DNA from 2 places in the Shewanella sp. AC34-MNA-CIBAN-0136 genome. Region 1 is predicted to be linked to the other one. Evidence: predicted binding sites of a transcription regulator. Region 1 holds the regulator's gene; the other holds the start of a gene.
The links. The regulator FliA, encoded in region 1, starts transcription of late flagellar genes. The targets are predictions, from matches to a motif close to CTAAAGNTNNNNNNNNNNNNGCCGATA.

Region 1 (3,356 bases):
GCAAAATAATGGGCTGTCCGGTTAAGCAAGCACATGATTTAACCGAATTAGAACAAATTTTATATCAATTTAGAAATCGTAAGTTAGTATTAATTGATACCGCAGGTATGGGACAGCGAGATATGCGCTTATATCAGCAACTGGATAATTTAACAGCAAATAGTAGGATCCCAATTCGGAGCTACTTAGTCTTATCTGCGACTGGTCAACGTCGTGTGTTACAAGATGCTGTAGAACATTTTAAACGAATTCCATTAGCGGGTGCGATTTTAACAAAGTTAGATGAATCGATATCAATTGCAGGTGCATTGAGCGTATTGATTCAAAATGAGTTACCATTAAGCTATGTTACTGACGGTCAACGTGTTCCTGAGGACATGAAAGTAGCAGATACGTTAGAGTTGGCTAAAAAGGCTCTCGCGGCGTTAAATGAAACAGAACAACAATCGTCACAAGACACAGTGTGGTCTAATGACACAGCCTATGCATTTGAGTAAAGATATGACTCGGGATCAAGCAAGTGGTTTACGTATGATGAATCAACCAAATAACGATAAAGTTAAAGTAATTGCCGTATCCGGTGGTAAAGGCGGAGTGGGTAAAACCAGTGTGTCAATTAATACTGCGGTAGCACTAGCTGAAAAAGGCAAACGCGTATTAGTGCTTGATGCCGATTTAGGTTTAGCCAACGTCGATGTCATGCTTGGGATACGTGCTGAGAAAAATTTATCTCATGTTTTGTCCGGAGATGCCGAATTAGATGACATCATTGTTCGTGGACCTAAAGGTATTGGTATTGTTCCTGCCACATCGGGTTCTCAAGCGATGGTTGAGTTGTCGCCAGCACAACATGCTGGACTTATCCGTGCATTTAGTGAAATGCGAACTCAGTTCGATATTTTAATTGTGGATACTGCTGCTGGTATATCAGACATGGTGCTGAGTTTTTCTCGTGCATCACAGGATGTATTGATAGTCGTTTGCGACGAACCAACATCAATTACTGATGCTTATGCGCTGATTAAAATTTTAAGTCGTGAACATGGTGTGTTCCACTTCAAAATTGTGGCAAATATGGTACGTAGTTTACGAGAAGGTATGGAATTATTTGCTAAACTCAGTAAAGTGACGGATAGATTTTTAGATGTTGCTTTAGAATTAGTGGCAACAATACCATTCGATGAAAATTTACGTAAAGCTGTTCGTAAGCAAAAGTTAGTTGTTGAAGCGTATCCTAAGTCGCCTTCAGCTATTGCTTATCATGGATTAGCCAATAAAATTATGACTTGGCCAGTTCCACAACAGCCAGGTGGTCATTTAGAGTTTTTTGTTGAACGTCTTGTACAACGTAAGCCGATACAAGAAGGAAGAACGAGTGAATAAAGCCGCCGCGTATACTCAGTTCGATAACAAAACGTCTATTGTTGAACAGTATGCACCGTTGGTAAAAAGAATTGCTCATCATATGCTGGCAAGATTACCAGCATCGGTGCAACTTGATGATTTATTACAAGCTGGGATGATGGGGTTACTTGAGGCCTCATCTAAATTTGATAACAGTAAAGGGGCTAAGTTTGAAACCTTTGCAGGCATCAGAATTCGTGGTGCAATGATAGATGAAATTCGACGTGGTGACTGGGTTCCGCGCTCAGTTCATCGTAATAATCGTCTAGTAGCACATGCAATTGATGAATTGGGGCAACTGCTTGGAAGAGATGCCAATGATACAGAAATTGCTGAAAAACTTGATATGTCTCTCGATGAATACCATCATATCTTAAATGATGTTTCTGTTGGTAAAATCATAGGCATAGAAGACCTTGGTGTGTCGCAAGATGTGTTAATCACAGACAACGAAACGCCAGATGAAACCTTTGACTCGCTTGCTGAAATTCAATTCCAATCTGCATTGGTTGAAGCAATTAAGACATTGCCAGAAAGAGATGCATTAGTGTTGTCGTTGTATTACGACGAAGCATTAAATTTAAAAGAAATCGGTGCCATCCTTGAAGTTAGCGAATCGCGAGTAAGCCAGATATTAAGTCAGGCAATGCTCAGATTAAAAGCGAAACTCAAGCATTGGACACAAGAATAATAACTTATCTAGAGCAAACGAGTGTCAGCTCACCGGAGGAAACCTTGGACAAGAATATGAAGATTCTTATTGTTGACGATTTTTCAACAATGAGGCGTATCATTAAGAACTTGTTGCGAGATTTGGGATTTAATAATACCCAAGAAGCAGATGATGGCTCAACAGCCCTACCTATGTTACAAAAAGGCGATTTTGATTTTGTGGTAACAGACTGGAATATGCCTGGAATGCAAGGTATTGATTTACTTAGAGCAATCCGTGCAGATGATTCGTTAAAGCATTTACCTGTGCTAATGGTAACTGCAGAAGCTAAGCGTGAACAGATTATTGCTGCAGCGCAAGCCGGTGTAAATGGTTATGTCGTAAAACCTTTTACCGCAGCTACATTAAAAGAAAAGTTAGACAAAATCTTTGAACGACTCGCATAAGCAAGGATAAGTCATGCAGGCATCAATATCGGGGTTAATCACTCTCGAACAGGCCCAAGAACTTGTTGAATTGCTTACCTTGGGTCAACAAGATAAAGCCGATGAAATGATCAGAGAGCTTGCAACGCCATTGCAGCGTGAGCTTTTTGAAGAAGTCGGTAAGCTAACTCGACAACTCCATAGTGCACTAAAAGATTTTCAAGTTGATAACCGTTTATCTGAATTAGCCAATACCGAAATACCAGATGCTAAAGAAAGATTGAACTATGTTATCGACATGACAGAACAAGCTGCAAATAAAACCATGGATGCAGTTGAAGAATGTCTACCTTTGGCCGATACCATCATTAGCAATATACAATCAGTGACGCCAATGTGGGATAAATTGATGCGTCGTGACATAGAAATGGGTGAGTTTAAGTCACTTTGTCATGATGTTCAGCAGTTTATGTTACATAGTGAAAATGATTCTAATCGTCTTCGCGAGTTATTAAATGAAATTTTGATGGCGCAAGACTTCCAAGATTTGACGGGGCAAATGATCCGTCGAGTGATTGATTTAGTTCGTGAAGTAGAAAGTAATCTGGTCTCAATGCTAACGGTATTCGGAGATCATACTACCGAATCATTGCCAACTATAAACGAAAATAAAATAGAAGCAGAAGGTCCCATCATGCATGCTGAACTGCGTGAAGATGTGGTGACAGGTCAAGATGAAGTAGACGATCTGCTATCAAGTCTGGGTTTCTAATTAGGAGTCAATTTAATGTCTTTTGATGTTGATGAAGAGATACTCCAGGACTTTTTAATTGAAGCTGGCGAGATTTTAGAGC
Region 2 (3,356 bases), on a different contig from region 1:
TAGCAACAGACTGAAGTAAGAACTGTCTGAGTTCATCAGACACTTGAGGAAGTAAACCTTGAGGTAACTTCCTTAATTCTTCTGGTGTATTAGCTTTCGCTAGTACTGGAAATTTAGAAATATCGAAGCTCATAGCGAGATTGTCTGACTCTTTATTATAATCTTCGCTCAATAATGTAGTGGGCGAAGTCTGCAATTAACTGGCTATTGTATGGTAATTTAGTCAGCGCTGATAGTGCATCTTGTATTAGTTGTTCTGCACAGGCTTTGGCACCATCGAGACCCAATAGTTTCGGGAACGTGCTTTTATTCGATTGCTGATCGCTGCCTTGTGGTTTGCCTAGCTCTTCGGTGCTAGCAGTAATATCTAAAATATCATCTTGCACTTGAAAAGCGAGCCCAAGCGTATGGGCATATTTCATCATTAATTTATAATGCTCATCGGGTACGTCAGCAGCGATTAAGGCAAGCTCAACCGCACAACTGATTAACGCTCCGGTTTTTTTATTATGTAATTCGGTTAATCGGTCTAAATTTATACTGTGATCTGTTGCACTCAGATCAATCGCCTGCCCACCGCACATACCTTGATACCCTGAAGCTTTTGCGAGTACTCTGACCATCGCCAGTTGTTGCTTCGGATGTAAGTCATTACAAGGGGCTGTGATAATTTCAAAAGCCAATGTTTGCAACGCATCACCGGCTAAAATCGCGGTGGCTTCGTCAAATGCAATATGAACAGTTGGTTGGCCACGACGAAGTGCATCGTTATCCATTGCCGGTAAGTCATCGTGTATTAATGAATAGGCATGAATACACTCAATAGCAGCCGCGGCTTTATCAAGTGCATTGATATTGACACCGAGCATGTCACCTACACTGTAGACCAAAAATGGTCTTATGCGTTTCCCACCCAATAGCGCACCATGGAGCATCGCTGCTTTTAAATCTGGTGCAGCGTCATCGAGCAGCGTTAAATGTTGGTTAAGAATACCATTAACGCGATTTTGGTATGTTGTTATTGCTTCAGCTAACACGTATCAAGACCTATTATTTAATACACACTATGTTGACGATTATTCACTTTCTACAGTGAACGACGCTAATTCGGCATCATCTTCATTTAATAAGATAGAGACTTTTTGCTGTGCTTGCTCAAGTTTGGCTTGGCTTTGACGTACTAACTTAATGCCACGCTCAAACTGCTTAAGTGCATCATCCAGCGACACTTCACCTTGCTCCAAATGAGCAACAATGGTTTCAAGTTCAGTTAATGATTGTTCAAAACTGAGATTTTCAGGTTTTTTAGCCACGAGTAATATTCCTTTCATTCAGCGTGTGACAAGGTATATCAGCCCAGCGTATCGGTCAAATACAGTCGCTGGTTATTTGCTCAACAGCACGCTTTGTTATTGAATTTTGTTTAGAATGTACAAAAACAAGCTAAACTTGAGCCAAGTTTGTCCGATAACAAGTCATGATTTAAATTTGCTAGCAAAAATAGTATTGAAACTTTTGCTGTAATACATAACGATGGGCATTGTTATCAACACAAAATGCTGTCGGATTATTCGGATCATATAACGTGCGCTAACAGCACGATGGAAGTAGCACAAATAAGCAGCATAATGACTGCGATTGAGGAGAGGTTGTGGATTTAGCTACCCTAATAGGTATTATCGGTGCTTTTGCATTTATTATTGGTGCGATGATCACCAGTGGTGGTATCGGATTATTTATCGATGTACCGTCAATTTTGATTGTTGTGGCAGGCTCTTTATTTGTGGTGATGATGAAATTTAACCTAAAGCAATTTTTAGGTTCAATAAAGATTGGTATGAAAGCCTTCATGTTTAAATTAGATAAACCTGAAGACTTGATAGAACAAGCTGTCACCATGGCTGATGCTGCCCGTAAAGGCGGTTTTTTAGCATTAGAAGAAGCGGTTATTACCAACACCTTTATGCAAAAAGCCGTTGATATGTTAGTTGATGGCCATGACGGTGATGTGGTGCGCAACGCATTAGAAAAAGACATCGCATTAACTGAAGAACGCCACAAAACAGGGGTGGGTATTTTTAAAGCCATGGGCGATGTGGCACCTGCAATGGGCATGATTGGTACTTTAGTTGGTTTAGTGGCGATGCTATCTAACATGGACGATCCAAAGTCTATTGGACCTTCAATGGCAGTGGCATTGTTAACGACTCTTTACGGCGCGGTGATTGCCAACATGATCGCCATCCCGATGGCAGATAAATTATCATTGCGGATGAATGAAGAATTGCTTAATCGTAATTTAATTATGGATGCAGTATTAGCGATTCAAGATGGACAGAATCCACGGGTTATTGAAGGCTTTTTGAAGAACTATTTGGCTGAAAGTGTGCGAAAAATCGATACAACGGACGGAGAGTAACTCATGGCTAAGGCCAAGTGTGATTGTCCACCCGCTGGCGCCCCTATGTGGCTTGCCACATTTGCAGACTTAATGTCGTTGCTGATGTGTTTCTTCGTGTTGTTGTTAGCGTTCTCTGAAATGGACGTGATGAAGTTTAAACAAATCGCTGGTTCAATGAAGTATGCATTCGGGGTACAAAACAAAGTTGAAGTAAAAGACATTCCTAAGGGGACGTCTGTTATTGCGCTTGAATTCCGCCCAGGTCGCCCCGATCCCACTCCAATAGAGATCATTAATCAACAAACCAATGAAATGACTCAGCCGACGATAGAATATCAGGCGGGTGAAGAAGACAGCGCGGGTGGGACTCAAAAACAGAATGGTGAGCAACGCGGTGGCAATGCAGCCGCAACAGCGCAACAAGAAGCTGAAGCCGTTAAAAAAGACGCTGCCTCTTCGCAAGAAAACATTAATGATCAAGTTAAAAAAATGGCTGAAAAACTCAATGAAGAAATTGTCGATGGCGCCATTGAAATTGAATCTTTAGGCCAACAAATTATTATCCGTATCCGTGAGAAAGGCTCTTTTGCTTCGGGCTCAGGCTTTTTACAACCTAAGTTCAAACCTATTGTGCGCTCAATTGGTGAATTATTAAAAGATGTCCCTGGGATTATTACGGTGTCGGGTCACACTGATGGTGCTGATATTAATAATGAGCTTTACAGTTCAAACTGGGAACTATCAAGCCAACGAGCTGTGGCTGTGGCTCATGAATTAAGAAGAGTTTCTGGTTTTGATGAATCAAGGATGAAAGTGGTTGGCGAGGCGTCTAATCGACCATTAATCGCCAATGATTCTATTGAAAATCAGGCTCGAAACCGCCGGGTAGAAATCTCTATCGAACAAGGCAAAGCGAAAGAGTCGAATGAAATAATTGTAACTCAATAGTTTGCCA

Region 2: pomA (flagellar motor protein PomA) is a predicted target of FliA. The motif match lies at 1,444-1,470, and genes of this name have one in related genera.

Annotation. Positions count from the first base shown of each region.
Region 1 covers NZ_JBEOPJ010000001.1:225,809-229,164, reverse strand. Annotated here, with positions in the region: gene flhF (flagellar biosynthesis GTPase FlhF) at 1-497, shown strand, start outside; gene AAEY94_RS00955 (MinD/ParA family protein) at 502-1,383, shown strand; gene AAEY94_RS00950 (RNA polymerase sigma factor FliA) at 1,376-2,095, shown strand; gene cheY (chemotaxis response regulator CheY) at 2,140-2,523, shown strand; gene AAEY94_RS00940 (protein phosphatase CheZ) at 2,537-3,274, shown strand; gene AAEY94_RS00935 (chemotaxis protein CheA) at 3,290-3,356, shown strand, end outside.
Region 2 covers NZ_JBEOPJ010000016.1:78,184-81,539, reverse strand. Annotated here, with positions in the region: gene dxs (1-deoxy-D-xylulose-5-phosphate synthase) at 1-133, opposite strand, end outside; gene ispA ((2E,6E)-farnesyl diphosphate synthase) at 156-1,037, opposite strand; gene xseB (exodeoxyribonuclease VII small subunit) at 1,077-1,313, opposite strand; gene pomA (flagellar motor protein PomA) at 1,652-2,419, shown strand; gene AAEY94_RS15705 (flagellar motor protein MotB) at 2,423-3,349, shown strand.